DNA from 3 places in the Rhizobium sp. N731 genome. Region 2 is predicted to be linked to each of the others. Evidence: predicted binding sites of a transcription regulator. Region 2 holds the regulator's gene; each other region holds the start of a gene.
What was found. The regulator PhoB, encoded in region 2, activates phosphate uptake and scavenging genes when phosphate is short. The targets are predictions, from matches to a motif close to TGTCATNNANCTGTCAT.
Positions count from the first base shown of each region.

Region 1 (10,827 bases), 580 kb from region 2:
GCACGCGGCGCGACAAGGCCAGCTGACCGCCGGCATGGAAGATTTTCAGCGAGAGGATACCACCCTGTTCTTCCTGGCGATGATAAAACTGGATGCGGAGCGGCTCGCCGGCGGCGCAAGCGCCGATATCGGCAAGGTCGGCCACGGTTTCTTCAGGGGTGAAAGAATCCTGGAAGGCCTGATCGACCGACAGTCTCGGCGACTTTGGTCCGGCGAGCGCTTCGAAACGGTCGTCCCAGCGGGCGGTGATTTCGCGGATCGTCTGCTCGAGCCTTGCCTGCGGAATACGCGGCGTCTTGCCGCCGGAACGGCCGATGATGAAGTGCACGCGCGCGACGCCGCCTTCGGGAAAAGCCGGGTAATAGGCGGAGACACGGCCGTCATAGACCGTCTTCAGATAGGTGCCGATCCGCTCGCGCACGATCGAGTCATATTCCTCACGCGGAACATAGACGATCACCGAGACGAAGCGGTCGAAATGGTCGATGCGCGGCAGGACGCGCACGCGCGGCCGGTCGGCGAGATCGTTGATCTGCTCGGCAAAGCTTGCAAGCAGCGTCGTGTCGATCTGGAAAAGGTCGTCGCGCGGGTAGGATTCCAGCGTGTTGTCGAGCATGCGGCCGGAATGGCTCATCGGGTCGAAGCCGAAATGCTCCTTCACCTTTTCGATCTTCGACCGCAGCAGCGGGATTTCGGAGGCGAGCGAGGTATAGGCCGTCGAGGTGAAAAGACCGACGATGCGGAGTTCCCCGGTCACGTTGCCCTCGGCGTCGAAACGTTTGACGCCGACATAATCCATATAGGCGCGGCGATGGACGATCGATTTTACATTCGCCTTGGTGACGATCAGGAAGTCGGGGCCGTCGAGGAAGGCAAGGATCTCCGGCGTGGTGGTCACGGCGTCCTTGCCGGTGCGCAGCACGAGAACGTCTGGGTTGGAGAGGATGCCGAGGCCGGCGCCCTTGTCGCGCTCGACCTTAGCGTCGGCGCCCTTGCCCGAATAAATATATTCACGCATGCCGAGGAAGGTGAAATTCTCGTCGCGCAGCCAGGCCAGGAAGGCCACCGCCTCGGCATGTTCGGCCTTCCTGCGGCCGGCGCCATTGGCCGAAAGCTCGGCGATCACCCCATCGAGCTTGGCAAGCATCGGCTTCCAATCGGAAACCGACAGGCGGACCTGTTCGAGGACGGTCTGGACGCGTTTGACGAGATCGGCTGCCTGGGTGGAGTTCAACGGGGCAATATGGAGCTGGATATGGCTGACGCGCGCGGCGGGATCGCTCGGGTGGTCGGCGGAATAGAGTGCGGGGGCTTTGCCCTTTTCCATGACGAGGATGGGATGCACCGCCATGAACAGATCGCGGTAGGTGCTCGTCACTTCGCCCATGACCGATTCATAAAGGAAAGGCATGTTCCGGTCAGTCACCGACAGCACCGAAACGGCGGTGCCGCCAGGCGTCACCTCGGCAATTGTGTCGATGCTGACGCGGGGCGCCTTGCCGTTCCAGGCGGCAAGTTCCTTTGCCGAATGCACGGCAGAACGTGCCAGCATGTCGGGCGTATAGAGTTCCAGATCGTCATTGCTCGCCCGGCCGAAGAGAATTTCCGGATCGAGATGCGCCTCGCTCATCGCCTTGGCGATCTTGCGCGCCGTTTCGATCTGCTTCTCCCGTTTCGGATTGTTTCTGGCAGCCATGAATCGCCTCCCCGCAATGGACTGATTTTTCGCAAGCTAGCAGAAGATTTCTCGAAAAAATCTCTAAAAGAGAGGCCTGAGGCATTGTTTTGATGCTTTTTTGCCGGCGGAAATGGGAAATTGGCAGAGATTTTTTCGCTTTCGAGGCTAAAACGCATTGGCAAGGCCTCTCTTCCGGCTTTGCTTTCGCGGCACATTTCCGTGCTCACGTGAAGAATGGTTGACAGCCCGGCGTCAAAAAGATCATCAAACGCCATCATCATTCGGACCTCGATTTCATGTCGGAAAATGCAGCGGGCGCAGTCATCGTTATTTCCAGCCATGTCGTGCGTGGCTCTGTTGGCAACCGGGCGGCGGTGTTTGCGCTGGAGACGCTCGGCCATCCGGTCTGGGCGCTGCCGACCATCGTCCTGCCGTGGCATCCCGGCCATGGCCGTTCGACGCGGCTGACATTTGCGGAAGCCGATTTCGACGCGGCGATCGACGACCTGATCCGTGCGCCCTGGATCGGTGAAGTCAGGGCGGTGCTTTCGGGCTATTTCGGCAATGCTGCCCAGGCACGCTCGGTCGGTCGGCTGATCGCTGCGCTCCGGCAAAACAATCCCGAACTGCTTTATGTCTGTGATCCGGTCATGGGCGATCTCGGCGGCCTCTACGTGCCGGAAGCGACGGCCGAGGCCATTCGTGATCATCTCATTCCGCTGGCCTCGCTCGCAACGCCGAACCGGTACGAGCTCGCCTGGCTGTCGGGAGCAGCGCTCGACGACAACAGTGCGATCATGGAGGCGGCGCTGGCGCTCGGGCCGTCGCGCATGCTCGTCACCTCGGCGGTGCCGATGATGGCGGGTGGCACCGGCAACCTCTACCTTTCCGGCCGTCACGCGCTTCTTGCCGAGCACCGCGTCGTCGACAATCCGCCGAATGGTCTCGGCGACCTGCTGGCCGCCGTTTTTCTGTCGCGCCTGCTGTCCGGCCTCGAGGATGAAAAGGCGTTGCAGCTTGCCACCGCCAGCGTGTTCGAAGTGCTTGCGCGTGCGGTCAAGCGCGGCAGCAACGAGTTGATGCTGGCCAGCGATGCGTCCAGCCTGTCGTCGCCGATGGCCATGGTGCAGATGCGCCGGCTCGTACATCCGGCGCAGCGGCGGAAAAAATGACGCATTTGTCAATGTGCGCATTTTGCGGTGCAGCAGTTGATCTTGTCTTCCGCCCGCGCTAATCCAGAGGCATGCAGCGTTTTCCAAACACCCTTCTGAACGGTTATCGCAACTTTATGAACGGGCGTTATGCCGACGCCCGCGACCGGTATCGGCAACTTGCCGAAAACGGCCAGAATCCGAGCACGCTGGTCATTGCCTGTTCGGACTCGCGTGCGGCTCCCGAGCTGATCTTCGATGCCGGCCCGGGCGAGCTTTTCGTCATCCGCAACGTTGCCAATATGGTGCCGCCCTACGAGCCGGACGGTCATTTCCATTCGACATCGGCCGCTCTTGAATTTGCCGTGCAGGCGCTGAAGGTTTCGGACATCGTGGTGATGGGCCATGGCCGCTGCGGCGGCATTCGGGCGGCACTCGATCCGAATGCCGAGCCGTTATCGCCCGGCGATTTCATTGGCCGGTGGATGTCGCTGGTCAAACCCGCAGCCGAGCAGATCCAGAGCAATGACGTGATGACGGAGGCCGAGCGGCAGACGGCGTTGGAGCGTGTCTCCATTCGCAATTCGCTCAACAATCTCAGAACCTTCCCGGAAATAAAGGCGCTCGAGGACGCAGGAAAAATGCACCTTCATGGCGCCTGGTTCGATATCTCGACCGGCGAACTCTGGGTCATGGACGCCGAAACACGCGATTTCATCCGTCCCGAAATCTAGGAGCGTACCGGTTTATCACTTTTTTAAGGATTGCTGTTAAGCTTCTAATCGGCTGCACATGACCGGCATTTGACCACGTGGCGATTGGCGATGAAGTTTGAAATCATCAAAAAGGTTATCCTGGCCGCCATCCTGCTGCCCTTCGTCTTCATGCTCATTGAAGGCGTCTTCGTCCTCCGAACTTCGATCCTGCAATACAGAGATCTCGAGAAAGACCGGCAGTTCGCCGACGTACTTGCGCGTGGCGGTTCGATCGCGGCCACGGAAATCCTGAGCGAAATCGATGCCACTCGCCGCTATCTCGCGCATCCCAGCAGGGGGACTGCTGTCGACATGCAGCAAAGCCGACTGACGCTGGATCAAGAACGCCGCGCTTTCTATGCCAGCTTGCCGCCTCGCGATACGCTCGATCAAGGGCTTGCAGGTGAATTGTCGGCCCTCAGCCTTGCCTATAGCCGTATCGTCGCCGCGCGAAGCGCCGTCGACCAGGGCCGTTATTCCGGCAGCAATCCCGGTTCCATCTACTGGTATGCGGCTCTCAAGCAGCTTGCGGTCGTCGACGCACTTTCACCGCTGATCAGCGACCCGGTGCTGCTTGAAAAATCCAACCAGCTGATGGGCATCCTGCTGACCTACTACGGCGAAAGATTGATTACCGGAATCGGCACTCGTTACCTCAATCAAGATGTTTCTGCCAGATTTCCGATCGAATTGTTCATTCAAGGCAAGACCATGCTCGGTGCCGGCATGGATCACATGGTCTTCCATTCGACCGCGCCGATCGTGCGCGACATCGTTGCCTATCTCGGTCGCGGCGACCAACTGAAGGCGAATGCGATCACCGATGCCATTCTCGCCGGGTCGCGGCCGTCGCGCGCAATGGGCGACGCCTGGGCGGCCGCACAGCGCGAACGCATGGCTTTCCTTCAGCAAAAGATGGTCGAGGCTGCGAGTGATATTCACGAGACCGGCGAGCAGTTTTCCACGCTCTCGCACATACACCTGATACAGATTCTGGCGCTGTGCGCAGGCCTGTTGATTCTCGCAACGCTGGTGATGATGCTGGCGGCAAGAGGACTTCGGCTGATCGACAAGCTCGCTCGGGACCGGGAGACGCTGGTGGGTGAGTTGCGCAACGCTGCTCAAACCGATCTTCTGACGGGGCTCTACAACAGGCGCGGCTTCGAGGTCGCCGCCTCCGCGCTTCTTACGCAGGCCGAGCACGGCTCGCACTGGATTTCCGTCGTCCTCTTCGATCTCGATCATTTCAAGAAGATCAACGATATCCACGGCCACGATGCCGGCGATGCCGTGCTGCGGCACGTCGCCGGCGTCGCGCGCCAGAATTTTCGTTCCTTCGATCTCTTGGTGCGGCATGGGGGCGAGGAGTTTCTGGCGCTTTTGCCGGATTCGACGCCCGACGAGGCCGCCATCGTCGCCGAGCGCGTGCGACAGGCGATCGAGGCGGCGGAAATCCCTCTTGCGAGCGGCGATCTCCTCAAGGTCACGGCGAGCTTCGGATGCGCCGGCCGGGCAAACGACGCCGCCAACCGGAACTTCGAGGATCTGGTCAAACGCGCCGATCTGGCGCTCTACGCCGCCAAGGCTTCCGGCCGCAATTGCGTGGTGTCGGGGCCGGTGGTGCCGGCTCCGCCGCAGGAGGAACGACGCAAGACGGCATCGGGCGGCGGTTTTGATTCCCGCATATGAAAAACGCCGCCTTCGCAGCGGCGTTCCCAGAGCAAAGGCTTATCTGCCGCCGTCGATCTGCTGGCCGATATAGGCGATCGCCTGCTGATAGACGCTGGCGGCGTTCCAGCCCTGGATCGCGGTGAAATTTGGCTCTCCCGGCTGATAGCCGGCGCCGGCACGCCAGCCGTGGCCCTTGAGGAAATTTGCGGTCGAGGCCAGCGCATCGGCGCGGGAGCCGACCATGTCGACCCGGCCGTCGCCATCGCCGTCGGCGCCGAAGCGCACGACGTTGCGCGGCAAAAACTGCGTCTGGCCGATTTCACCATGGGCGGCACCCTTGGCCTGCGGGCTCAGATAACCCTCGGAGACCAGCTGGAGCGCAGCGTAGAGCTGATCGGTGAAATAGTCCGAACGACGGCAGTCATAGGCAAGGGTCGACACAGCCGAGAGCGTATGCTGATTGCCCATATAGCTGCCGAAACCGGTCTCCATACCCCAGATTGCGATCAGCGGACCCGCGGGAACGCCGAAGCGGCGTTCGATCGAGGCAAAAAGGGCCTGGTTGGCCGCTTTCATCGACCGGCCGCGGGAAATGACGGCGGCACCGCCGCGCTTCTGCATGAAGGCGTCGAAGGAGAGCTTGAAGCTTTTCTGGCCGCGGTCGGCGGCGATCGTCGGCTTGTTGTAGTTGACGTTGGCGAAGGCGCGGCTGAGCACCGATTGGCTGACGCCGTTGGCCGCTGCCGTCTGCTTGAAATCGGCGACCCAGGCGTCGAAGCCGGCGCTGGTATTGCCACATTGCGGCCCTTGCGCGAACGCCGGTACCGCTTGGAGGACGCCCATTGCCGCAGCGGCCGCCAGAAACAACTTTGTCATGCGCATTGAGAAACCCCGCTCTCGATCTGCATAGTTTTTAAGCGGGCAAGAGAATGCCAGCCACTCGCGATTTTGTCACGATCATCGTTCAGCGAGCGCTTATACAGTCGTATTTGCCCCGGAAAAAGCCCCGCTCAACGGGCAGGGCTTTAACATCTTACGGTTTACAAATGGTATCAGGCTGCCTGCTTGCGCGGCTTGACCAGGCCGCGATTGACGAGCAGCTCGGCGATTTGGATGGCGTTCAGCGCCGCGCCCTTGCGCAGATTGTCGGAAACAACCCACATATTGAGGCCGTTTTCTACGGTGGCGTCCTCGCGAATGCGCGAGATGTAGGTCGCATCTTCGCCGGCGGATTCATAAGGCGTGATGTAGCCGCCGTTCTCGCGCTTGTCGATGACGAGGCAGCCCGGGGCATCGCGCAAGATATCGCGAGCCTGATCGGCGGTGATCTCGTTTTCGAATTCGATGTTGACCGATTCCGAATGACCGATGAAGACGGGCACACGGACCGCCGTGCAGGTCACCTTGATCTTCGGATCGAGCATCTTCTTCGTCTCGGCCAGCACCTTCCATTCTTCCTTGGTGTAGCCGTCTTCCATGAAGCTATCGATGTGCGGGATGACGTTGAAGGCGATGCGCTTGGTGAACTTCTTGTTCTCGATCGGATCGGCGACAAAGACGGCGCGGGTCTGGTTGAAGAGTTCGTCCATGCCGTCCTTGCCGGCGCCGGAGACCGACTGGTAGGTCGAGACGACGACGCGCTTGATCTTGGCGAAGTCGTGCAGCGGCTTCAGCGCCACCACCAGCTGTGCGGTCGAGCAATTCGGATTGGCAATGATGTTGCGCTTGGTGAACTGCGTGACGGCGTCCGGGTTCACTTCCGGCACGATCAGCGGCACGTCGGCGTCATAGCGCCAGGCCGAGGAATTGTCGATGACGACGCAGCCTTGCTGGCCGATCTTGGGCGAGAACTTCTTGGAGACCTCGCCGCCGGCCGACATCAGGCAGATATCGGTATCGGAGAAATCGTAATTCTCCAGATTGGAAACCTTCAGCGTCCGGTCGCCGTAGGACACTTCGGTGCCCTGCGAACGTGCCGAGGCGAGCGCCACGACCTCATCGGCGGGGAAGCCGCGTTCGGAGAGGATGTTGAGCATCTCCCGGCCAACATTTCCGGTCGCTCCCGCAACTGCTACTTTAAAACCCATTTCTCAAGCTCTCTTTCTCTTCTCTCCTCTTGTCCGGTGAGGGGAAAGGCGCGACGGATCGCGTCTTCCTGTCCCCAGCCGAGCCGGGGAGAGAGCGGCAGGCCAGAGACGTCAGACGGTTTTCGTCGTCGTTTTGGCCTTGGTTTTGGAAGAAACCGGAACGGCAATATCCACCCCGGCAACCCGTGCCCGGTCATCGCGTGCGGCAATGGCGTGTTCGTCGCGAACCATGGAGATTCCTTTTCCGCTGTTGCTCTTAGAAGGTTTTCCACAGGAGTCAAGGTTTTTGCGTGAGCAGACAGCAGGTCAAAAGGGGCGGCCGCAAGCCCGGACGTTTTGTCATGCCGCTGTCATGCCCGGGAGATATCCCAGCCCGGTTGTTAATGTCTGCAACGAAAACGGGGGTTTTCCATGCGTATGCTTCTCGCCGCCTTTGCGGCCACCACCATCCTCGCGGGCGCCGCTCAGGCGACGACAGTCTATCCGCTTGATCGCGCGACGATCCTTGCCGGCTCCCCATTCGATTTCAAGGTCGAGCTCAACAAGCAGGTCAAGCCGGAAGATGTGAAGGTCACGGTCAACGGTCAGGATTACAAGACTGTCCTTGGGGGCGAAGCGCAGTTCATCGAGCTGGAAAAAGGCAAGGAAGACAAGGCCCTCGGTTCCGCTATTCTGCTCCGCGGCTTGAAGATCTCGGAACCCGGCGCCTACAAGATCGAGGTCTCCGCCGGCGATGAGACGAAGTCGGTCACCTGGGACGTTTACGAAACCGCCGCTCAGCCGAAGGCCAAGAACATTATCTTCCTCCTCGGCGACGGCCTTTCCGTCGCGCATCGCACCGCCGCCCGCATCATGTCCAAGGGCATGACCGAGGGCAAAGCGAACGGCCGCCTGAATATGGACGATCTCGATCATATGGCTTTTATCGGCACGTCAGCGACGAATGCCGTTGCCACGGACTCGGCCAACACCATGTCGGCCTTCATGACTGGGCACAAGACGGCCGTCAACGCGCTCGGTGTCTATGCGGACCGGACACCGGCCGCACTCGACGACCCGCGCGTCGAAACCTTTGGCGAGGCCGTTCGCCGCACGACGAAGAAGTCGATCGGCATTGTCGCGACCTCCGAGATCGAGGATGCGACGCCAGCTGCGGTCGTTTCCCATACCCGCAGCCGCAACGAAAAGGCCGACATCGTCGGCATGCTGCTCGAGGTGAAGCCAGAAGTCATCCTTGGCGGCGGCTCGGCCTATTTCCTCGGCAAGGAAGTCGCCGGCTCCAAGCGCAAGGACAATCAGGATTACATCAAGCTGTTCCAGGATGCCGGCTACAAGCTTGCGACCGACAAGAACGAGTTGGCCGCCAATGCGTCGGCTGAAGGCAACCTGCTCGGCCTCTTCCACACCGGCAATATGGACGTCACGCTCGATCGCGAGTTCCTGAAGAAAGGCACCGTCGACAAGTTCCCGAACCAGCCGGGTCTCGTCGAGATGACCAAGGTTGCGCTCGACCGCCTCTCGAAGAATGCTGACGGCTTCTTCCTGATGGTCGAAGGCTCCTCGATCGACAAGATGTCCCATCCGCTGGATTGGGACCGTGCGGTTCTCGACACCATCGAATTCGACAAGGCGATCGGCGTTGCCCGCGAATTCCAGAAGGCCCATCCGGACACTCTGATCGTCGTCACCGGCGACCACACGCACGGCGTATCGATCATCGGCACCGTCGACGACGAGAAGCCCGGCACGGAAATGCGCGAAAAGGTCGGCACCTACGCCGAGGCCGGCTTCCCGAACTACAAGGATGAAAATGGCGACGGTTATCCCGACAAGATCGACGTCAGCCGCCGCCTGTTCCTGAGCGCCAACAACGGCCCCGATCACTACGAGACCTTCCGTCCGAAGCTCGACGGTCCTTTCGTTCCGGCCGTCCAGAACGAGAAGAAGGAGTATGTCGCCAACGAACAGTATAAGGATGTTCCCGGCGCCGTCTTCGTACAGGGCAATCTTCCGAAGAGCAGCGAGAGCGGCGTTCATGCCGTCGATGACGTCGTCCTGCAGTCGGCGGGTCCGGGTGCCGAAGGCTTCCATGGTTACATGGAACAGAGCGACGTCTATCGCGTGCTCGCCGACACCTTCGCTCTCGGCGCCAAGCAGACGAACTGATTTTAAGCCGATCTTGCAGGGCCGCTTGCCGGCCTTGCCTCTTTTGTCGATCATGGTTCCGGCCATTCAGCGGCCGGGATCTGCTTCCTGGAGGTCGCCATGGACATATTCTCTTCGCTGCATCTCAGCCGCCGCCGGCTGATCGGCGCCGCTGTTGCGCTTCCCTTTATCGCCTCCATCGTTCGCGCTGCCGATCCTTCGCTCTCCTTCGGCGAGCTCTATGGTAAGTTCGGCGTGCTCGGCCTCGAATTCTCCGACAAGGTGAAGCGCCTTGCCGGCCAGGAAATCAGCATGAAGGGCTTCATGGCGCCGCCGCTGAAGGCCGAGGCGCAGTTCTTCGTACTCACCGAAGTGCCGATGTCGCTCTGCCCCTTCTGCTCTTCGGATGCGGACTGGCCCGACAATATCGTCGTGGTTTATCTCTCGGAAAAACAGACCTTCGTGCAGCCGCGCCAGACAATCGAAGTGCGCGGCACGCTGGAATACGGCTCCTGGACGGATCCGGAAACCGGCTTCGTCAGCCTGCTGCGGATCCGCCAAGCCGAATATTTCGCTGTTTGAACCGACATGCTCGCACTCGATATCGAAAACCTTGACGTTACCTTTCCGGGCCTCTCCTCGCCGGCGCTGGCGATCGGCCGCCTGTCGATCGTGGCCGGCAGCAGGGTCGCGATTACGGGAGCATCAGGCTCCGGCAAGAGCACCTTCGTCAATGTCGTCACCGGTCTGGAGCGGACGCGGCAGGGCCAGATCCGCTGGAACGGTGAGGATATCGCCGCTTTTTCGGAAAGCCGGCGCGACCGGTTCCGCGCCGTCAATATCGGCCTGGTCATGCAGGAATTCCATCTTTTCCCCGGCCTGTCGGCACTCGAGAACGTGCTTCTGCCTGCCCGGCTTGCCGGCGCCGCGACGGCCGCCGTCATCGAGCGGGCGCATGTGCTTTTGAACACCGTCAACCTGTCCCGGCCCGGCCAGAAGATCGAGACCATGTCGCGCGGCGAGATGCAGCGCGTGGCGATCGCCCGCGCGCTGCTGCGCAAGCCCGGTGTCATCATTGCCGATGAGCCGACCGCGAGCCTCGACGCAGAAAGCGGTGAGGCCGTCGGCGATCTCCTCCTCGAGCTTGCCAATGTCGAAGGCAGCACGCTGATCGTCGTTTCCCACGACCAGCGGCTCGCCGGCCGTCTCGACCGGCGCATCACGCTGAGCTCCGGCCGGATCAGCGAGGATGCCATTGCCGTTGCGGGAGAGGCCGCATGATCCGCTTCATTTGCGCCGATCTTCGCCGCCTGTGGGCGGGATCGCTGGTTGTCGTGCTG
Region 1 is NZ_CP013601.1:4,306,807-4,317,633, reverse strand. It holds gene AMK02_RS20855 (NAD-glutamate dehydrogenase) at 1-1,696, opposite strand, end outside; gene pdxY (pyridoxal kinase PdxY) at 1,975-2,850, shown strand; gene AMK02_RS20845 (carbonic anhydrase) at 2,922-3,563, shown strand; gene AMK02_RS20840 (GGDEF domain-containing protein) at 3,654-5,273, shown strand; gene AMK02_RS20835 (lytic murein transglycosylase) at 5,313-6,137, opposite strand; gene AMK02_RS20830 (aspartate-semialdehyde dehydrogenase) at 6,308-7,342, opposite strand; partial or broken gene AMK02_RS31820 (hypothetical protein) at 7,454-7,685, opposite strand; gene AMK02_RS20820 (alkaline phosphatase) at 7,754-9,508, shown strand; gene AMK02_RS20815 (hypothetical protein) at 9,608-10,069, shown strand; gene AMK02_RS20810 (ABC transporter ATP-binding protein) at 10,076-10,768, shown strand; gene AMK02_RS20805 (ABC transporter permease) at 10,765-10,827, shown strand, end outside.
Region 1: AMK02_RS20855 (NAD-glutamate dehydrogenase) is a predicted target of PhoB. The motif match lies at 1,906-1,922, and genes of this name have one in related genera.

Region 2 (10,827 bases):
TTGCCGGCGCGGTGCTTCAAACACCGCGCCGGCATCGTTTATGTCCCTGCGTGCCGGTCTTTCCGCTGCAGGGTTGAATTCCTTCTCCATGATTGGAAGCCGAAGGCAGGCTGTTGAAGCCGCCGCGCTTTTTTGGGGGCCACAGGCCTGGGGACGTAACGAATGAGCACATCCGTCATACTTCTGTGCCTTGTGGTGATCGGCGCCGCCGCCTATCTGGTCGCGCGCAGCCGTGCCACGGCCCTTGCCGGAGGCAGGTCCTCCGCACTGCATTCCCGGCCGGCCTATTACGGCGCCTATGCCGCGATCTGGGCCGTTCTTCCGGCCCTCATCGTTCTCTGCGTCTGGCTCTCGGTCAGCCCCGGTATCATTCAGTCCTCGGTGCGCGGCACTTTCCCCGCCGACGTCAAGGCCCAGGCCGCAGTCGAGCAGGATCTGAGCTATTCGATGGTGGCGACGATCGCGCGCGGCCTGACGATGCTGACTTCCGACGAAGCCGCCGCGGTCGCAAACGATCCGGCCGCCCTGCAGGCCAAACTCAGTGAGAAGGGTGTGCCGCTCGCCGGCCAGCCGCAGCCTTACATGGTCGAGGCCGCCAAGAAACTCAACGCCATGCGCCTGACGAGCCGCATGGCCATGACCGCGGTCGTCTTCATTCTGGCCGTTGCCGGCGCCTTCTACGCGCTGCGTGCCATTGCGCCCCGCTTCCGCGCCCGCAATCGCGTCGAGCGCGTCATGCTCTGGGGCTTGCTGCTCGCCTCCTCGATCGCCATCCTGACGACCGTCGGCATCGTGCTGTCGATGCTGTCGGAAGCCACGCGCTTCTTTGCCGTCGTTCCCGCCGGCGAGTTCTTCTTCGGCACGGTCTGGGATCCGCGCTTTGCCGGCGCCGGCAGCTCCTCCTTCGGCCAGTTCGGCCTGATCCCGCTGTTGCTTGGCACGCTCTACATCGGCTTGGTCGCCATGCTGGTCGCAGTGCCGGTTGGGCTCTTTGCCGCCATCTACATGGCCGAGTACGCCTCGCCGAAGCTGCGCGGGGTCGCCAAGCCGCTTCTCGAAGTGCTGGCCGGCATTCCGACGATCGTCTACGGCTTCTTCGCCCTCGTCACCGTCGGTCCGTTCCTGCGCGATTTCTCGGCGCAGATCAGCGGCCTGCTCTCCGGCAACTATTCGAACTTCATCCAGGCGCAGAGTGTTCTGACGGCCGGCATCGTCATGGGCATCATGCTGATCCCCTACGTCTCCTCGCTGTCGGACGACATCATCACCGCCGTGCCGCGGGCCCTGCGTGACGGTTCGCTCGGTCTCGGCGCCACACGCTCCGAAACCATCAAGAAGGTGGTGCTGCCGGCAGCCCTTCCCGGCATCGTCGGCGCGCTGCTGATGACCGCCTCGCGCGCCATCGGCGAAACCATGATCGTCGTGCTGGCCGCCGGTGTCGCCGCCCGCATTCAGATCAACCCCTTCGAGCCGATGACGACGGTGACCGTCAAGATTGTCAACCAGCTGACGGGCGACCTCGAGTTCACCTCGCCGCAGACGCTGGTTGCCTTTGCCCTCGGCATCACCCTGTTCTGCATCACGCTTTGCCTCAATATCTACGCGCTCTACATCGTGCGCAAATACCGGGAGCAGTACGAATGACGGATATTGTTTCTCCCACCCAAGGTGTTACCGTTTCCAAGGCGCCCGCCCGCCGCGATATCGGCATCAAGCGCCGCTACGCCGCCGAGCGCCGCTTCCAGGCCTATGGCATCGCCGCTATCACCTTCGGTCTCGTCTTCCTCTTCATTCTGCTGTGGACGGTGATCGGCAAGGGCTACACCGCTTTCCAGCAGACGGCGATCACCCTGCCGATCGAATTCTCCGAGAAGACGATCGACCCCAGCAACAAGCGTGCGACCGACCCTTCGGTGCTGATCACCGCCAATTACCCGGTTCTGCTGCGCGACGCGATCGTCAAACAGCTGAATATCAATGCCTCAAGCAAGCCTAACGTGCGCGATGCATCCGCCATGCTTTCCAAGAGTGCGCCGATCCAGCTGCGCGACATGGTCGTCGCCGATCCCTCGCTGATCGGCAAGACGGTCAATGTCTCGCTGCTCGCCGACGCCAATATCGACAGCGCCAACAAGGGCCAGATCGATCTCACCGTCGATGAGAAGAACCGCAAGGTCAACGATAAGCAGGTGACCTGGATGAACCAGCTGAAGGCGAGCGGCGCTCTCCAGAAGCAGTTCAATACCGGCTTGTTCGTCAACGGCAACTCCAGCCGTCCGGAGGCTGCCGGCCTCGGCGTCGCCCTGATCGGCTCGCTCTACCTGATGCTGATCGTGCTGGCGCTGTCGCTGCCGATCGGGGTTGCCGCCTCGATCTATCTCGAGGAGTTCGCGCCGAAGAACAGGCTGACGGACCTGATCGAGGTCAACATCAACAACCTCGCCGCCGTCCCGTCGATCGTCTACGGTCTGCTCGGCCTTTCCGTCTTCATCAACTTCATCGGCCTGCCGCGCTCGGCCTCGTTGGTCGGCGGCCTGGTGCTGACGCTGATGACCCTGCCGACGATCATCATCGCCACCCGCGCCGCACTGCGCGCCGTGCCACCGTCGATCCGCGCCGCAGCCCTCGGCCTCGGCGCCTCGAAGATGCAGATGGTGTTCCACCATGTCCTGCCGCTCGCCATGCCCGGCATCCTCACCGGCACGATCATCGGGCTGGCGCATGCGCTCGGCGAAACCGCGCCGCTGCTCCTGATCGGCATGGTCGCCTTCGTCGCCAATGCGCCGACGACGCCGCTCGATCCCTCGACGGCCCTGCCGGTCCAGGTCTATATGTGGGCGAACGAGGCCGAACGTGCCTTCGTGGAACGTACTTCGGGTGCCATCATCGTCCTGCTCCTGTTCCTGATCGTCATGAACATGGGCGCCATCCTCTTGCGTCGTCGCTTCGAGCGCCGCTGGTAAACGGAGTAGATATCATGAACATGCTGACGGAAGCTGCAGTTGAAAAGGCGCTGGATCAGAAGATGAGCAACGTCCCGTATAAAATGATCGGACAGGATGTCTCCGTATACTACGGCGAGAAGCGTGCGCTTTTCGACGTGAACCTGAACATCCGCGAAAACACCGTAACCGCCCTGATCGGCCCCTCGGGCTGCGGCAAGTCGACTTTCCTGCGAAGCCTCAACCGCATGAACGACACGATCGAGGGGTGCCGCGTCACCGGCAAGATCACGCTCGACAGCGACGACATCTATGATCCGGATATCGACGTCGTCGAACTTCGCGCTCGCGTCGGCATGGTTTTCCAGAAGCCGAACCCGTTCCCGAAGTCGATCTACGAAAACGTCTCCTACGGACCGCGCATCCATGGCCTCGCCAAGTCGAAGGCCGATCTCGACCAGATCGTCGAGACCAGCCTGCAGCGCGCCGGCCTCTGGAACGAGGTCAAGGACCGCGTGCACGAGTCCGGCACCGGCCTCTCCGGCGGTCAGCAGCAGCGCCTGTGCATCGCCCGCGCCGTTGCCGTCAGCCCTGAGGTCATCCTGATGGACGAACCCTGCTCGGCGCTCGACCCGATCGCCACCGCCAAGGTCGAGGAACTGATCCACGAGCTGCGCGAGAACTACACGATCGTCATCGTCACCCACTCCATGCAGCAGGCCGCGCGTGTCTCGCAGCGCACCGCCATGTTCCACCTCGGCAACCTCGTCGAGGAGAACGACACCGACAAGATGTTCACCAACCCGGACGATCCGCGCACCCAGGACTACATCATGGGTCGCTTCGGCTGATTGCGGCAATCCGAAGCCTTCCCGTTATTCGAGGACAAAGCCCCATGGCATCGACACATATTTATTCTGCCTATGATGATGATCTGAAGTTCCTCTCCAGGCGGATTTCCGAAATGGGCGGCCTGGCCGAGCAGATGGTCGCCGAATCCGTCCGGGCGCTGGTCAACGGCGATACGGCGCTGGCGCAGAAGGTCATCTCCGACGATGTGATCCTCGATCACACCGAGCGCGAGATCGGCGACAAGGCGATCGTCACCATCGCCCGCCGCCAGCCGATGGCCGCCGACCTGCGCGAAATCATGGGTTCGATCCGCATCGCCGCCGACCTCGAACGCGTCGGCGACCTCGGCAAGAACACCGCCAAGCGCGTCATCGCCGTGCAGAGCACCGGCGTTCCGCGCAAGCTCGCCCGCGGTCTCGAGCACCTGTCCGAGCTGGCGCTCGTCCAGCTCAAGGAAGTGCTCGACGTCTATACGACGCGCGCCGCCGACAAGGCGACCGCCATCCGCGAGCGCGACAACGAGATCGATGCGATGTACACCTCGCTGTTCCGCGAGCTCTTGACCTACATGATGGAAGATCCGCGCAACATCACGAGCTGCACGCATCTGCTCTTCTGCGCCAAGAACATCGAGCGCATCGGCGACCATGCCACCAACATCGCCGAGACGATCTACTACATGGCGACGGGCGCCCAGCCGGAAGGCGATCGTCCGAAGGATGACAGCGCCAACACCGTCGGCGCCGCGACGGAATAATCGTTCCGAACGAGCCGCCCGAGCCCGCCGCCCGGACCAGTCACTTGCGTGCGCGCCCGTTCGGGGCGCGCAAAGAGGTCGCAGCCAATTTCTGAATTTGCGCAGGACGCCTGGTTAAATCGTCCCGGTTTAAGGCTTGTGCGCGAGGAGACGGACACGCATGATCCCGAGAGTCGCAGTTGTTGAAGACGAGGAAGCGCTCAGCGTGCTCCTTCGCTATAATCTCGAAGCGGAAGGCTTTGAAGTCGATACCATCCTGCGCGGCGACGAGGCCGAAATCAGGCTTCAGGAGCGCACGCCCGATCTCCTCATCCTCGACTGGATGTTGCCCGGCGTCTCCGGCATCGAACTCTGCCGGCGCCTGCGCATGCGGCCGGAAACCGAGCGGCTGCCGATCATCATGCTGACGGCGCGCGGCGAGGAGAGCGAGCGGGTGCGCGGACTGTCCACCGGCGCCGACGATTATGTCGTCAAGCCCTTCTCGACCCCCGAACTCGTCGCCCGCGTCAAGGCGATGCTGCGTCGGGCCCGTCCCGAGGTGCTGTCCTCGGTGTTGAAATGCGGCGATATCGAACTCGACCGCGAAACCCATCGCGTTCATCGCAAGAGCCGCGAAGTCCGCCTCGGCCCGACCGAATTCCGCCTGTTGGAATTCCTGATGTCGTCGCCGGGCCGCGTCTTCTCGCGCTCGCAGCTGCTCGACGGCGTCTGGGGCCACGACATCTATGTCGATGAACGCACCGTCGACGTCCATGTCGGCCGCCTGCGCAAGGCGCTGAATTTCTCCAACATGCAGGACGTCATCCGCACCGTCCGCGGCGCCGGCTATTCGATGGAGGCCTGAGGCTGAGGGAGTGTGTGGTCGGCGTTCCCGCCGGTGCAGCCTTTCCCAGGCCCTTCATTGCACCGGCGCGGCGTATGAGCGGGCACCACCTCACCTCTGTCATCCAGGCACCACCTCTCCTCTCCGTCATCCCAGGGCTTGACCCTGGGATCCATGCGGCTGGCGCTGCGGGAGGAGCGATGGCATTCAAATGCAGGGAAATTATCGAAGCCGAGTGCCTGGTCGTGGATCCCAGGGTCAAGCCCTGGGATGACGGAATGCGTGGTCGGCTTTGCTGCCAAACACAAAGGTCGCTTCCCCACTCTAATCACAAAAAACGGGCTGCTCGGCCCGTTTCTCACTCTCGACGATGTCGCCCGCTCAGCTGACGCGCGCTGCCGCCCGGCGGCGTTCGTTGATCGGCTGATAGGCAAGCTTCTGATGATAGCTGCAATAGGGCGAATTGTCAGGGGATTCGCAGCCGCAGAAGTGGAAATCGTCCTTCAGCGGATCGCCGACCGGCCATTTGCAGGTGCGTTCGGTCAGTTCCGTCAGGCCGAGGCGGCGGGAAATCGGCACGACCACGTTGCCCTTCGGCACGTATTCCATTTCCTCGACCGTTTCGATCTCGATCTCTTCCTTCAGCATCGTTGCGCCCTGCTGGCGGGTAACGGTGCGGGTGGTGATCCGGGAGGCGTAGTTCGGCGCGCGCGGCGCCGATGTCTGGCGCTTCGGCGTGCGCGCCGCCGTCGCCGTGCCGCCGGCCTTGGCACGACCCGGCAGGTTCAGCCGGTGCACCTTGCCGATAACGGCGTTTCGGCTCACGCCGCCAAGCTGCGCAGCAATCTGGCTGGCGCTCAGTCCTTCGGCCCAAAGCTTCTTGAGTTTCTCGACCCGCTCGTCTGTCCAGTTCATGCCCTGTCTCCACCGTTTGCGTTGGTGATGGCAGAATCCCTCACCGTTGTCCCGGAAGCCTCCGAAACAAGAAACGCTTGATCAATTTTGGTGACTAGTTCCGCCGCATGCAGTCTAGTAATTGAACTTTAACCTAGTGTGAGGCTGACTCCGTGACAAGAGTCGCGGGAATCCGGATGAATCGAATTTCAAGTTTTCCCCAACTTGCTTCCTCTGCGTGTCATTTCTGCAATAATGCCTGTTGAAGGCCGAAAGTGCCCCTGTACAAGCTTGCTGCATACGCTAAGGCCGCAGTTTTGTTGACATTGCAGCGCGAAAAGGAAATAGTACCGCTCGCCGCCGAAAGGCGGCATTTTTGATTTTTCGGACCTGGTTTCGTTAGCCGGAGTCCGTGCAGGACAACACTGAACGGGAGACCCGCGCCATGGCTGAAGCCGCGCCGCTTTATGACACCTATTCTCGCGCCCCGCTGCGGTTCGAGCGAGGCGAGGGCGTATGGCTGATCACCGAGAGCGGCGAGCGTTATCTCGATTTCGGCGCCGGTGTCGCCGTCACCTCCGTCGGCCACGGCAACCCGCATGTGGTCGCGGCGCTGAAGGAGCAGGCCGATAAGGTCTGGCACCTCTCCAACATCTATGAGATCCCCGGCCAGGAGCGTCTGGCCAAGCGCCTGACGGACGCCACCTTCGCCGATAAGGTGTTCTTCACCAATTCGGGCGCCGAGGCGCTCGAATGCGCCATCAAGACGGCGCGCCGCTATCAGTTTTCCAAGGGCCATCCCGAGCGCTTCCACATCGTCACCTTCGAAGGCGCCTTCCATGGGCGCACGCTTGCGACGATCGCCGCCGGCGGCCAGGAAAAATATCTCGAAGGCTTCGGCCCCAAGACGCCGGGCTTCGATCAGGTGCCGTTCGGCGACATCGAAGCGGTACGCGCCGCGATCACCGATGCGACGGCGGCAATCCTCATCGAGCCGGTGCAGGGCGAGGGCGGCGTGCGTCCCGCCACGACCGAGTTCATGAAGGCGCTGCGCCAGATCTGCGACGACAAAGGCCTGCTGCTGATCCTCGACGAGGTGCAGACCGGCGTCGGCCGCACCGGCAAGCTCTTCGCCCATGAATGGTCCGGCATCACACCCGACATCATGGCCGTCGCCAAGGGCATCGGCGGCGGTTTCCCGCTCGGCGCCTGCCTTGCGACCGCTGAGGCCGCCTCCGGCATGAAGGCCGGCACCCATGGTTCGACCTATGGCGGCAATCCGCTGGCCATGGCCGTCGGCGGCGCCGTGCTCGATGTCATCCTCGCCGACGGCTTCCTCCAGCATGTGCGCGACGTGGCGCTTGTCTTCCGTCAGGGGCTGGCCTCGTTGAAGGACCGTTATCCCGATGTGATCGAGGATATCAGGGGCGAGGGCCTGCTGCTCGGCGTCAAGGCGGCCGTCACCTCGGCCGAGTTGCTGCAGGCGATCCGCGCCGCGCATCTGCTCGGCGTGCCGGCCGGCGACAATGTTATCCGCCTTCTCCCGCCGCTCGTCGTCACCGCCGAGGAAGCCCGCGAGGGTCTCGCCCGCCTCGAACGCGCCGCCGAGAGCATCCGCGCCGCCAAGATCAAGAAGACGGCTTGAAGGGATTGGCGCTTTCGGGCGCACGACAGGTAAGAACATGGCTCCTAAACATTTCCTCGATCTTTCGGCCGTCACATCGGCCGACCTCAGAACCATCATGAACGACGCGCTCGCCCGCAAGCAGGCCTTCAAGGCCGGCCAGGGCGACAAGCCGCTCGCCGGCAAGATGCTGGCGATGATCTTCGAGAAGCCGTCGACGCGTACCCGCGTCTCTTTCGACGTCGGCATGCGCCAGCTCGGCGGCGAAACCCTGTTCCTGTCGGGTACCGAAATGCAGCTCGGCCGCGCCGAGACGATCGGCGACACCGCCAAGGTTCTGTCGCGTTACGTCGACGCAATCATGATCCGCACCACCGAGCATTCGCGCCTGCTGGAGCTTGCCGAACATGCGACCGTGCCTGTGATCAACGCCCTGACGGACGATACCCATCCCTGCCAGATCATGGCCGATATCATGACCTTCGAGGAGCATCGCGGCCCGATCAAAGGCAAGACCATCGCCTGGACCGGCGACGGCAACAATGTGTTGCATTCGCTGGTCGAAGGCGCCGCGCGTTTCGGCTACCGCATGAACATGGCCGTACCCCTTGGTTCGGAGCCTAAGGATCACTATCTGAACTGGGCCCGCAATGAGGGCGCCGAAATCATGCTCTGCCATGATGCCGACCGTGCGGTCGAAGGCGTCGATTGCGTGGTGACCGATACCTGGGTCTCCATGAATCAGGAACATCGGGCCCGGGGTCATAACGTCTTCCAGCCTTATCAGGTCAATGCGGCCTTGATGGCCAAGGCCGGCAGCGATGCATTGTTCATGCATTGCCTGCCTGCTCATCGCGGTGAGGAAGTGACGGACGAGGTGATCGACGGTCCGCAATCCGTGGTCTTCGATGAGGCGGAAAACCGCCTTCACGCGCAGAAGTCGATTCTTGCTTGGTGCCTGGGCGCGATCTGAACCATAATCGGATGTCGCGCGTGAAAAGCGCGCGACCGCGCGAGCGAAGGGCACGCTGACCCTTTGCTTGAAAACTAGGAGTGAAAGCCATGGCAGAAGCTGCAGCCGCCCTCGGCCAGTTCGATTTCGCCGGCGATGATCATGTCGTCCCCTTTCAGGTGGAGGGTCTGGATGTGCGCGGCCGCGCCGTCCAGCTCGGCCCCATGCTCGATGCCATCCTCGAGCGTCATCATTATCCCGCGCCCGTCGCCCGGCTGCTTGCCGAGGTCGTGGTGCTGACGGTGCTGCTCGGCACCTCGCTGAAGTTCGACGGCAAGTTCACCGTGCAGACCAAGGGCGACGGCCCGGTCGATCTGCTCGTCGCCGATTTCTCGACGCCTGAGAACGTGCGCGCCTATGCCCGTTTCGATCGGGCGCTGCTCGACCAGGCCATTGCATCGGGCGAGACCGAGCCGGAGCAACTGCTCGGCAAGGGCGTGCTCGCCTTCACCATCGATCAGGGCAAGTTCGCTCAGCCCTATCAAGGCATTGTTGCGCTCGACGGCACCTCGCTCGAGGAGATCGCCGGCGTCTATTTCCGCCAGTCGGAGCAGATTCCGACGCGTGTGCGCCTGGCTGCGGCCGAACTCTTCGACCGTGACGACGCCGGCAAGCCGCGCCACCGCTGGCGGGCAGGCGGCCTCGTCGCCCAGTTCCTGCCGGAGGCGCCGGAGCGCATGCGCCAGCCCGATCTCCACGGCGGCGACGGCGACACCGGCGACCGCCCGCATGGTGAGGACGATGCCTGGACCGAAGCCCGCTCGCTGGTCGAGACCATCGACGCCGACGAGCTGACCGATCCGCAGGTCGGCACCGAACGGCTGTTGTTCCGCCTGTTCCACGAGCGCGGCGTGCGCGTCTTCGAGCCCCGCGCCGTCTTCGACCGCTGCAGCTGTTCGCGGGAAAAGATCGGCAACGTGCTGAAGGGTTTCACCGCCGAGGAGATCGAGGCCAGCCAGGAAAACGGCGAGATATCCGTCACCTGCGAATTCTGCTCGACCACCTACCGCTTCGAAGCGACCGAGCTTCAGCCGGCGGAATAATTCTCGGCGGCGCCAAAAACCCCTCCCAACCCCTCCCCACAAGGGGGAGGGGCTTGGATGCCGCCCCCACTGTTTTCCATTTCACCGTCTCCGCAGAGAAGCAGATGTCTGCTGCAGTTGGCGCATTGCGTTAGCCCCTCCCCCTTGTGGCGAGGGGACTTTTTCAGATCTCGGCAATCTCCTGAGTGGGAACTTGCCCCTCAATTCAGCACGCGCAACAGCCCCGGCGAATCCAGCGAGAAGGCGGGGATGTCGACGTCGAACAGCTCGCCTTCATCCGTTTCCATCTGATAGTGGCCGAACATCAGGCCTGAGGGCGTGTCGAGCGGGCAGCCGGAGGAATATTCGTAGGTGTCGCCGGGGCTGAGCCGCGGCTGTTCGCCGACGACGCCGGGGCCGGTCACCTCGTCCACCTGTCCGTTCTGATCGGTGATGTTCCAGTAGCGGTTGACGAGGCGAACGGCGACGCCGGAATTGTTGCTGATGACAATCCGGTAACCCCAGACATAGCGATCGTCCTCCGGATCGGATTGCTCCTCCAGATAGAACGGTTCGACCACGACTTCGATATCTCTTGTGAGGGCGCGATACATGCCTTGCACCATAGTCAAGATATGTTACCCGTATCTTATAAAGAGGCCCTGTCCGTCAAGAAACGGAACGTTGATCAGCGGTCAAATGGTGATGATCGAAGGGTTTTCGGTCGTTAAGCCTAACTGTCAGCGTTAATTTTACTTCGCAACGCCGGCGCGGGTGGACTTGTTCCCGCGGATCGGCGGCCGGCTCCGGACGAAGTCCGGCCGCTATTCCAGTCGATCAGGCCGAGATCTTGGTAAGCGCCCGCGCGAAATCCTCGATCAGGTCGTCCGTGTCCTCTATG
Region 2 is NZ_CP013601.1:540,541-551,367, forward strand. It holds gene pstC (phosphate ABC transporter permease subunit PstC) at 163-1,644, shown strand; gene pstA (phosphate ABC transporter permease PstA) at 1,641-2,963, shown strand; gene pstB (phosphate ABC transporter ATP-binding protein PstB) at 2,978-3,793, shown strand; gene phoU (phosphate signaling complex protein PhoU) at 3,838-4,551, shown strand; gene phoB (phosphate regulon transcriptional regulator PhoB) at 4,712-5,395, shown strand; gene AMK02_RS02705 (GcrA family cell cycle regulator) at 5,756-6,289, opposite strand; gene AMK02_RS02710 (aspartate aminotransferase family protein) at 6,714-7,913, shown strand; gene argF (ornithine carbamoyltransferase) at 7,951-8,865, shown strand; gene AMK02_RS02720 (Hsp33 family molecular chaperone) at 8,955-9,947, shown strand; gene apaG (Co2+/Mg2+ efflux protein ApaG) at 10,148-10,540, opposite strand; gene AMK02_RS02730 (O-succinylhomoserine sulfhydrylase) at 10,764-10,827, opposite strand, start outside.

Region 3 (10,827 bases), 990 kb from region 2:
TCATTCACGTAATCGCGCGGAATCCATTGATCGACCTTGGCGACCATGCGGTCCCAATCGAGCAGGATATAGAAAGCGACGACGGGGGTGACGACGAGCAGCGAGATGACGTCGACGATCGCCTTGCCGGAATTCCAGATCTGCGCGAAGAGCCCGGTCAGAAAGCCCATGCCTTCGGAGAGGATTCCTGAGAAATTATCCTTGATCGTGCCGACTTGACTCCTGATCCACTGCGGCAGCAGCGAATGCTGCGACTGGGCGATGAATTTCTGCAGCTGGCTGATATAACTCGGCAGGCGCTCGGCGAAATCGTTGAACTGGCTGATCAGCACGGGAATGAGGATCATCAGCGCCAGCGCAAAGACGATGACAAAGGCGATCAGAATGCCGACCGTCGCCATCATGCGGCTGAGGCCCAGGCGCTCCAGCCGGTCGGCGACGGGATCGAGGAAATAGGCGATCGCCATGCCGGCGATGAACGGCAAGAGGATCGAGCTGAAGACATAGAGAAAGGCGATGAAGAAAACGAGCACGGCCAGCCAGAAGAAGATCTGGCGCTTCAGACTGTTGCCGCTGACATGCTGTGGCATTGCTTCCCCGTTTCACTCGCCGCCGCCGAACGCCGCCTCTTGTCCGACGCGGCCATTCAGCACATAGGATGCAGGCGCAAAGATGGTCAACCCTATCACGCCAAATCCCGGACAGGCCGGTTAAAGACACGGGAAATTGGGGGCTTTTCCCATGCAGCGCTTGCATAAATGCCCCTGTCATGCAATTGCGACCGGCAGATGACGCGGCGCGTCTGCCGCCTGGAAATAGCCATCGGAGACCAGCATGAGCCAGTCTGGAAAAAACGGCCTGACCTATAGCGACGCGGGCGTCGACATCGATGCCGGCAACCTCCTCGTCGAGAAGATTAAGCCGGCTGTGCGCTCGACGCGCCGTCCGGGCGCCGACGGCGAGATCGGCGGCTTCGGCGGGCTCTTCGATCTCAAGGCGGCGGGCTTTACCGATCCGGTCCTCGTCGCCGCCAATGACGGCGTCGGCACCAAGCTGAAGATCGCAATCGACGCGGATTACCACGATACTGTCGGCATCGACCTCGTCGCCATGTGCGTCAACGACCTCGTGGTCCAGGGCGCCGAGCCGCTGTTCTTCCTCGATTATTTCGCGACAGGCAAGCTCGATCCCGATCAGGGTGCGGCGATTGTCGGCGGCATTGCCGCCGGCTGCCGCGAGGCTGGCTGCGCTCTGATCGGCGGGGAGACCGCCGAAATGCCCGGCATGTATTCCTCCGGCGACTATGATCTTGCCGGCTTTGCCGTCGGCGCCGCCGAACGCGGCAAGCTGCTCCCCTCCGGCGACATTGCCGAAGGCGACGTCATTCTCGGTCTCGCCTCCTCCGGCGTCCATTCCAACGGCTTCTCGCTGGTCCGCAAGATCGTGGAACTGTCCGGCCTCGGCTGGGACGCGCCGGCGCCGTTTGCCGAAGGCAAGAAGCTCGGCGAAGCGCTGCTCGAACCGACCCGCATCTATGTGAAGCCGCTTCTGAAGGCGATCCGCGAGACCGGCGCGCTGAAGGCGCTCGCCCATATCACCGGCGGCGGATTCCCGGAGAATATTCCGCGCGTGCTGCCGAAGCATCTGGCAGCCGAGATCGATCTTACCGCCGTCAAGGTTCCCACGGTATTTTCGTGGCTCGCCACGACGGGCGGCGTCCAAGCGAAGGAAATGCTGCGCACCTTCAACTGCGGCATCGGCATGATCGTCGTCGTCGCCGAGGAGAATGTCGCCGCGGTATCCAAGGCGCTCGAAGCCGAAGGCGAAAAGGTCATCATGCTCGGCCGGATGATTGCCCGCGCCGAAGGCGCTGCCGGCACGGTCTACAAGGGTACGCTTGCCATATGAGCACGCCGCGCAAACGCGCCGTCGTCTTCATATCGGGTGGCGGCTCCAACATGATGGCGCTTGTCGCGGCCGCGAAAGCCGCCGATTACCCGGCCGAGATCGTCGGGGTGATCTCCGACAAGGCGGATGCCGGCGGGCTTGCCAAGGCAGCGACCGAAGGCATCGCCACCTTTGCCTTTCCCCGCAAGGACTATGCCAGCAAGGAAGCGCATGAGGCGGCGATCTTTTCCGCACTCGATGAGCTTTCGCCCGATATCCTCTGCCTGGCGGGCTATATGCGGCTGCTGACGCCGACCTTCATTCAGCGCTACGAAGGCCGGATGCTCAACATCCACCCTTCCCTGCTGCCGCTGTTCCCAGGCCTCCACACCCATCAGCGCGCCATCGACGCCGGCATGCGCATCGCCGGCTGTACCGTGCATTTCGTCACCGAGGGCATGGACGAAGGGCCGGTGATCGGCCAAGCCGCCGTTCCGATTCTTTCCGGCGACACGGCCGAAAGCCTGGCCGCGCGGGTACTGACGGTCGAACACCAGATCTACCCGCAGGCGCTACGGCTCTTTGCGCAAGGCAGCGTGACGATGGATGGCGGCAAGGCCGTGAGCGCCGAGGCTTCAACCGCCGCGCCCAAGGCTCAACTGATTTCGCTGATCGGCGACCGCGCTTAGAGCGCATCTGCATGGCTCTGGTCGAGGGCTGCCCCTCATCCGCCTGCCGGCACCTTCTCCCCGTTTTTACGGGGAGAAGGGCATATGCCGCCCCCTCTCGCCCCCCGCAAACCTCTCGCATGGCACGTCCCTCTCCCCGTTTTTACGGGGAGAGTGTTAGGGTGAGGGGCGAAAACCACAGCTTTAGGCGAAATGCATCAAGCCGCCAGCGCCCGCAGCGGATGCAGCGTACCATCGCTATAAACGAAGCGGCCGGCGCGGAAGGTGGCGCGGATGCGGTTGATCTCGCCCGGCTCGACGACGACCAGATCGGCGCGCTGGCCGATGGCGATTTCGCCACGGTCCAAGAGACCGGCGGAGCGGGCGGCGTTGCCGGTCGCCATGGCGACGGCTGAAGGCAGGCCGCCTTCCACCATGTCGGCGAGCTTGAAGATGCCGGGCACAAAGGCAGCCGGGTGATAATCGGCGGCGATGATACTGAGCAGCCCGGCCCTTGCAGCGTCGAGCGCGCTGAGATTGCCTGACATCGACTGGCCGCGCAGCGCGTTCGGCGCGCCCATCAGCGTCCAGAGGCCGCGGCGGCGCGCCTCTTCGGCCGCAGGTGCGGTGACCGGAAACTCGCTGATGGTGACGCCGAGATCATGCATTTCGGCGACTTTCTCGACGCTGTCATCGTCATGCGAGGCAAGCGAGAGCTTGTGTTTCAGCGACAGCGCGACGATCTCCCTGAGCTTCGCCTCGATCTCAGGATTGCTGCGCATGGCGATGCGCTTGGCGACGATCTCGGCGGCCATCTCCTCGGAGATGGCGCGGCGCTCGGAAATGCTGAGGATGTAGCTTTGCAGGTTGTTGTACTGGCCCTGACCCGGCGTGTGGTCGGTCAGCGAAACCATGTCGATCTGATCGGCATTCAGCAGGCGCTCGAGTGCGGGAGCGGCGCCGACATTGGTGATTTCGTAACGGGCATGGACGCGGTGGTCGATCAGGAGATCGTCGCGCAGCCGGTTGATGCCCTCGATCACCGCCGACGTCGTCTCCAGCGAACGGACGTGACCATAGACGCTTTCGGTGGCGAAAGAGACCGCGGCAAAGGCTGTCGTCACACCGGCAGCGGCAAGCTTCTTGTCGAGTTCGTGGATGCCGAAATCGATCGGCATCGTCGCATTCGGCCGCGGCGCGATCTCGCGCTCGATCATGTCGCCGTGCAGGTCGACGAAGCCCGGCATCAGCAGCCGCCCGCCGCCATCGATCGCCGCGCCGGAAACCGGCTCCGGCCGGATCTCGGCGATGGCGCCATCCTCGACACGCACGGAACCTTCACTCACTACCTCGTTCGGGAGAACGAGAGTGAAATTGTTGAGCCACATGGGCCTTCTCCTGACCGATCCGATGATTGACAAGCCGCAGCGGATAGAACCGCTCCATGACATTCGTATGAAATCGTAAGCGCTATTATCTCAAAGCGGAAAACGTCATGGGCTAACCGCCAAGCCGCCCGAAGACCGCCTCATCCGCTATCGAATTTTGTGCCTGTTCAAGGCTGCCCATTGCAGCAGCACGATCGTCTTGGTGTCGAAGATCTCGCCGGTTTCGATCATCCGGGTCGCCTCATCCAGCGGAATTTCAAGAACCTCGATATCCTCGTGTTCCTCATCCAGGCCGCCGCCTTCCGCGACGCGGTCCGTGGTATCGATAAGGGAAACGAAGAAATGGACGACCTCGGCGATAGCGCCGGGCGAGGGATAGGATTTGAAAAGGAAGCGGGCCTCACGCAAGTGGTAACCGGTTTCCTCCATCGCCTCACGGCGGATCGCCTGTTCGGGATGGTCGTCATCAAGAAGGCCGGCCGGCACCTCGATCATCCATGCGGGATCGCCGTTCAGATGAACGGCGAGACGGAACTGGCGGACGAGAACGACGAGATCGCGTTTCGGATCATAAAGCAGGATGCAAGCGGCCGGCGTGCGGTGGTAGACCTCCCGCTTCAGCCGCTGTGTCGCGCCCTTTCGGTCGATATAGTCGAGCAGATAGCTGCTCAGCCGCGTCCACCCATTCGACAGGATTTCCTCGCCGACGATCTTCACCCGCGATTTCGGCTGCATCATACCGTGTCCTTGCGAAGCCAGACCTTGTTGTCGTGCACGGCCGCCCCGCCGTAGGGCGCGATCGGATCGGCCCCTGTCAGCACGTTGATCCCCTCCCCGTCGACATGAGCCTTGTTCGGCCAGAGCCCCTCGGCAATCAGCACGCCCGGTTTCACCTCGGTGGTGATACGGGCGTGGATGCGCAGATCGCCGCGGCTGTTGCCGATGCAGACGAGATCGCCATGGGCGATGCCGTTGGCTTCGGCATCGACAGGATTGATCATCACCTCGGGACGGCCTTCCTTCTGCCGCGACGTCTTGGTCTCCGAAAAGCTCGAATTCAGGAAGTTGCGCGCCGGCGACGTGGCGAGACGGAAGGGATGCTCTGGATCGGCAACTTCGATGACATCGACCTGATCGGGGAAGGCCGGCAGTTCGGCATGCGGCCCGAGCGCGCCGATGGCGGCCGGCGGCTTGTTTGGCGCCGGCTGATTGATCCAGTCCGGACGAAAATGGAACCTGCCGTCCGGATGGGCAAAGCCGTTCAGGAAATGGGCGTCCTCGAAAGCCGCCTGGCGATCGAACCATTTATGTTCGAGGAAATGGTCGTAGTCCGGCAGGTCGCTCGATCGGAGGATGCGGTCGATCATCTCGCGGGCGGTAAAGCCGAAACCGGGGCGATCGGCGACGCCGAGGCGTTTTGCCAATTCCTCGATCACGAAGAGATTGGTGCGCACGGTCGGTGGCGGCTCGACCAGCTTCGGTCCCAGCAGAATGTGATTCTGGCCGCCGGCGCGATAGATATCGTCATGCTCGACGAACATGGTCGCAGGCAGCACGATGTCGGCAATCTCCGCCGTTTCGGTCATGAACTGCTCATGGACGGCGACGAAAAGGTCGTCGCGGGCAAAGCCGCGTCTGACGAGGCGCTGTTCGGGAGCGATGTTCGCCGGATTGGTGTTCTGGATCAGCATCGCCGTCACCGGACCGCGATGGCGCAGCGCCACCGGATCTCCGGTCAGCACGCGACCGATCTGCGATTGGTCGAGCATGCGGATATCGCCATCCTTCATCGAGCGGCCGGTCAGTTCCGCATTGTTCATGCGGAAGATATCGCTGTTCGAATGGAAGGCGCCGCCGCCCTCATATTGCCAGGAGCCGAGAACGGTGGCGACCGAGGCGGCCGCATGCATGGCGACCGCGCCGTTGCGCTGGCGGGTAAAGCCGTAGCCCAAACGGAAGAAGGTCTTCTTCGTCGTGCCGACGAGGCGGGCAAAGGCCTCGATCTCCTCGACCGAAAGGCCGGTGATGGCAGCGGCCCATTGCGGCGTCTTCGTCTTCAGGTGCGCTTCTAGACCGCCCGGATCATCCGCATATCTCGCCATATAGTCGCGGTCGGCATAGCCGTCGCGGAAGGCGATGTGCATGGTGGCGCAGGCGAGTGCAGCGTCGGTGCCAGGCCTGACGATCAGCGCCATATCGGCCTGCTTCATCGTCGGATTGTCGTAGATGTCGATGACGACGATCTTGGCGCCGCGCTCCTTGCGCGACTTGATCGCATGGGTCATCACGTTGACCTGGGTCGAGACCGCGTTGGTGCCCCAGATGACGACGCAATCGGTTCGGCCCATCTCGCGCGGATCGGGGCCGCGCAGCACGCCGGTCGCCATGGTGAAGCCGGTCCAGGCCGGGTTGGTGCAAATCGACGAGAAAAAGCCGGAGTAGCGCTTGGCGTGACGCAGGCGATCGATTGAATCGCGCTGCACCCAGCCCATGGTGCCGGCATAGAAATAGGGCCAGACCGCCTCGCTGCCGTCCCTCGCCTCGGCCTTTATGAAGGCTTCGGCAATTTCATCCAGCGCATCGTCCCAGGAAATCTGCTGCCATTGCCCTGCCCCCTTGGGGCCGGCGCGGCGCAAGGGGTGCATCAGGCGGTCGGGATGGTAGAGCCGCTCGGCATACCGGGCGACCTTGGCGCAGATGACGCCCGACGTATAGGAATGGTCGCCGGCGCCGCGCACGCGGCCGATGCGGCCGTCTTCCGATACCTCAACCTCCAGCGCGCAAGTGGAGGGACAGTCGTGCGGACAGGCCGTGTGGCCGATCTTGCTGTCCAGCTTCGGGGATTTGGCGTCGATGGGGGTCGCAATATTCATGGCATTTGTATATGCCAAGGCCTGCATGGCCAAAAGCCAGAAAAACTCCCCATGATACGAATTCATACGGGCATCAGCGAAAATGAACTACCGCCATATCTACCACGCGGGCAATTTTGCCGATGTGCTGAAACATGCCGTGCTGGCGCGGCTGATCCGCTATATGCAGAAGAAGGAGGGCGCCTTCCGCGTACTCGACACGCATGCCGGCATCGGCCTCTACGACCTCTCCTCCGAGGAAGCGCAGAAAACCGGCGAGTGGCAGGCTGGCATCGGCAAATTGATGGAGGCCGAACTCGGGCCTCAGGTCTCCGAGCTGCTGGAGCCCTACCTCTCGACAATCCGTGAACTCAATCCCGAGGGTGGCATCCGTTTCTATCCCGGATCGCCGAAACTTGCGCGCATGCTGTTCCGGCCGCAAGACCGGCTGTCGGCCATGGAGCTGCATCCGGAGGATTACGCCCGGCTGCACCGGCTGTTCGAGGGCGATCACCATGCCCGCATCACCGAGCTCGACGGCTGGCTGGCGCTCGGCGCGCACCTGCCGCCGAAGGAGAAGCGCGGCATTGTGCTGGTCGATCCGCCTTTCGAGGAAGAGGACGAATATGAACGCCTGGCCGAGGGGCTGGAAAAGGCCTATCGCCGCTTTCCCGGCGGCACCTATTGCCTTTGGTACCCGCTGAAGAAGGGCGCGCCGATCAAGGAATTCCACGAAACTCTGCAGGCGCTCGACATCCCGAAGATGCTTTGCGCCGAACTCACCGTGCGCAGCGACCGCGGCATGACCGGACTGACCGGCTCCGGCCTCGTCGTCGTCAATCCGCCCTTCACATTAAAGGATGAGTTGCACCAGATGCTTCCGGCGCTGAAGGATCACCTGGCCCAGGATCGCTTCGCCTCGCACCGCGCCTTCTGGCTGCGCGGCGAGAACAAGACGGTCAAGGGCGATTGACCGGGTAATCCGCATCGGGGATAGTCCGTCCCACAGCCCCACAGCCTCATCAGGTGTCCCATGAAGCTCCTCTGCTCACCCGCCTCGCCCTATTCCAGCAAGGTGCGGATGGCCGCGCACTTTCTGGATATCGAGATCGACGCCATCCGAGTCGATACCAATACCGGACCGGCGATCCTGGTGGACAACAATCCGCTCGGCAAGATTCCGACGCTTCTGACCGATGACGGAGCCTCGATCTTCGACAGCGTCGTGATCATGCATTATTTCGACAGGCTGACGAAGGGCCGGCTCTACCCCTCCAAGAAGAGCAAGCGCACGGATGCGGAAGTTCTCGAAGCGCTCTGCGACGGTATCTGCGACTGCCTGCTGACGATTGTCTACGAGCGCCGCTTCCGCGAGGAAGAAAAGGTTCACCAGCCCTGGATCGACCGGCAATGGAAGAAGGTGACGGCCGGGCTCGCCCATCTCGGCGCCAAGCCGCCGAAACTCGGCAAGAAGCTCAATGGCGGGCATTTCGCGCTGGCCGCCACGCTCGACTATCTCGACCTGCGCTTCAAGGACCAGTGGGAAGCCGATCACGCGCCGCTTGTCGACTGGCTGGCGCAATTCGAAAAGAAATTCCCTGCTCATCGTGAGTTCAAAGCCAGCGCCTGAGCCTGATCCGGAGCTGAAACGGAGCGCCGGACAGCAAAAAGCCGGGCGATGAGCCCGGCTTCTGCATATTGGGATGTTCAATCGGCTTAGAACTTCACGCCGATACCGAGCTTGACGCTGTTCTCGTCGTAACCGCGCGAGAAGCTGCCGGAGTCGAGGTCGTAGTCCTTGCTCTGGTAGTCGGTGTAGCGATATTCGAGGCGCGTCGTGATGTTGTTGGTCACGAAGGCTTCGACACCGGCGCCGACCGTATAACCGTAGTTCGTCTTGCTTTCGTCCGAGGTGCCGTCGGAAACCTTGACGTTGCCGAGGGCAAGACCGGCTGTACCGTAGAGCAGGAAGGGGTTCATGTCGTAGCCGACGCGGCCACGGACGGAGCCGTTCCAGCCATACTTATTCTTGACGCCGCCCGAGGAGACGTCATCGCCGCTGTAGCCGAGATCGGATTCAACGCCGTAAACGATCTGGCCTGCTTGCCAATTGTAACCGGTGAAGACCTGGCCGCCGAAACCGTAGGTGTGGCGGTCGGAACCGAAATCACCCATGTTGTAGGTGCCGGCGCCGCCGAGGTAGAAGCCCTCCCAGTTGCCGGTCGGCTTGACCGGGGCTTCCTGAGCAACCGGTGCTTCCGGAACCTGGTCGACGGCATCAGCCGCCTGAGCTACCGAAAAGCCCGCAATCGCAAAAGTGGAGGCCATGAGGCCAGCAATGAGTACACGCATACTTTTCTCCTTTCAGTCCCGCGCCGCTTATCATCTGTCTCTCAGCGAAGCATTGGCGGGGAAATTGCCAGATGTCCCTTCCGGATCGAGACTGAAATTGGAACTGAATTGCGGATTTGAAAGAGCCAAATTGTGATATCATTGTGGCTGCCGGATGGCGGAAATTCGATGTTGCTTGCGAGCAACATAGGTTTCATTAACCCTACCGAATGGTTAAACTTAAAATACCGATTTTAAGAAATCACATTATTAAATAATACATAGAATATCTCGGCCATGGATGCAACCGTGGCCGCCTATTTATATAATCTCCGCCCGCCCTTATATAGGTTGCACACAGACTCGCGGGATCAGAAGGCAAGATTTTGAACCACAAAAGACTTCGCTCAGCCCTGATAACAGGGGCGGCCAAGAGAATAGGCCGCGCAATCGCCGAAGACCTTGCTGCAAATGGCTTTTCCGTCGCGATCCACGCCAACAGCTCCCTCCGCGAAGCGGAAGAGCTGGCGGCGGAATTGCGGCGAAAGGGACAAAGAGCGGTCGCGTTGCAGGCCGATCTTACCGATATCGGCGAGGCGGGCGAACTGGTCGCGAAGGCGTCGGAAGCGCTTGGGCCTCTCGATCTGCTCGTCAATAATGCGTCGGTCTTCCAGCATGATTCCGCGCGTAGTTTCAACGCCGACACATGGGCTCTGCACTTCGACCTGCATGTGCGTGCGCCGTCGATCCTTGCGGCAGCCTTCGCGCAGCAGGTGCCCGCCGAGGCAGCGGGGATGATCGTCAACATCATTGATCAGCGGGTCTGGGCACTGAGGCCCAGCTTCTACTCCTATACGCTCTCCAAGTCCGCGCTGTGGACGGCAACGCAGACGCTCGCCCAGGCATTGGCGCCACGCATTCGCGTCAATGCGATCGGCCCCGGCCCCTCGATGCCGAGCGAGCGGCAAGCATTGGAGGACTTCCAAGCGCAGGTCTCAGCCCTTATCTTGCAGCGAGGGCCGGCACTGGAAGAATTCGGACAAACGATTCGCTTCCTTTACGACACGCCCTCGATCACCGGCCAGATGATTGCCCTCGACGGCGGCCAGCACCTTGCCTGGCAGACGCCCGACGTGGCGGAGATTACGGAATGAACGGACGAAAGCTGCCGGATGGCGGCGTTCTCTACGACGATACGGATGAGAGCGAAGACGATATCGAGGTGGAAGGCGAGGTTTCCGCCGCCCCTCTGGCGGCTGCGGTCGACTGGAATGTGGGCAGCCTCAACGAGACCGGGCTTGTCGGCGCCGAACTGATCGCCGAATTCGTCAAGCGGCTACCGAACAGCCCCGGTGTCTACCGCATGTTCAATGCCGAGGGAGACGTGCTCTATGTCGGCAAGGCGCGCAGCCTGAAGAAGCGTGTCGGCAACTACGCCGTCGGCCGCGTCCATTCCAACCGCATCGCCCAGATGGTGCGACAGACGGCGAACATGGAGTTCGTGACGACGCGCACGGAAACCGAAGCGCTGCTTCTGGAAGCGAATCTGATCAAGCGCTTGCGGCCGCGCTTTAACGTGCTGCTGCGCGACGACAAGTCCTTTCCCTACATCCTCATCACCGGTGATCACCGGGCGCCGGCGATTTTCAAGCATCGCGGGGCCAGGGCGCGAAAGGGCGACTATTTCGGGCCTTTCGCTTC
Region 3 is NZ_CP013601.1:1,528,132-1,538,958, reverse strand. It holds gene AMK02_RS07605 (AI-2E family transporter) at 1-590, opposite strand, end outside; gene purM (phosphoribosylformylglycinamidine cyclo-ligase) at 835-1,908, shown strand; gene purN (phosphoribosylglycinamide formyltransferase) at 1,905-2,576, shown strand; gene AMK02_RS07590 (alpha-D-ribose 1-methylphosphonate 5-triphosphate diphosphatase) at 2,774-3,943, opposite strand; gene AMK02_RS07585 (NUDIX domain-containing protein) at 4,091-4,681, opposite strand; gene AMK02_RS07580 (molybdopterin-containing oxidoreductase family protein) at 4,678-6,882, opposite strand; gene AMK02_RS07575 (23S rRNA (adenine(2030)-N(6))-methyltransferase RlmJ) at 6,899-7,768, shown strand; gene AMK02_RS07570 (glutathione S-transferase) at 7,829-8,425, shown strand; gene AMK02_RS07565 (outer membrane protein) at 8,512-9,147, opposite strand; gene AMK02_RS07560 (SDR family oxidoreductase) at 9,513-10,280, shown strand; gene uvrC (excinuclease ABC subunit UvrC) at 10,277-10,827, shown strand, end outside.
Region 3: AMK02_RS07590 (alpha-D-ribose 1-methylphosphonate 5-triphosphate diphosphatase) is a predicted target of PhoB. The motif match lies at 4,000-4,016, and genes of this name have one in related genera.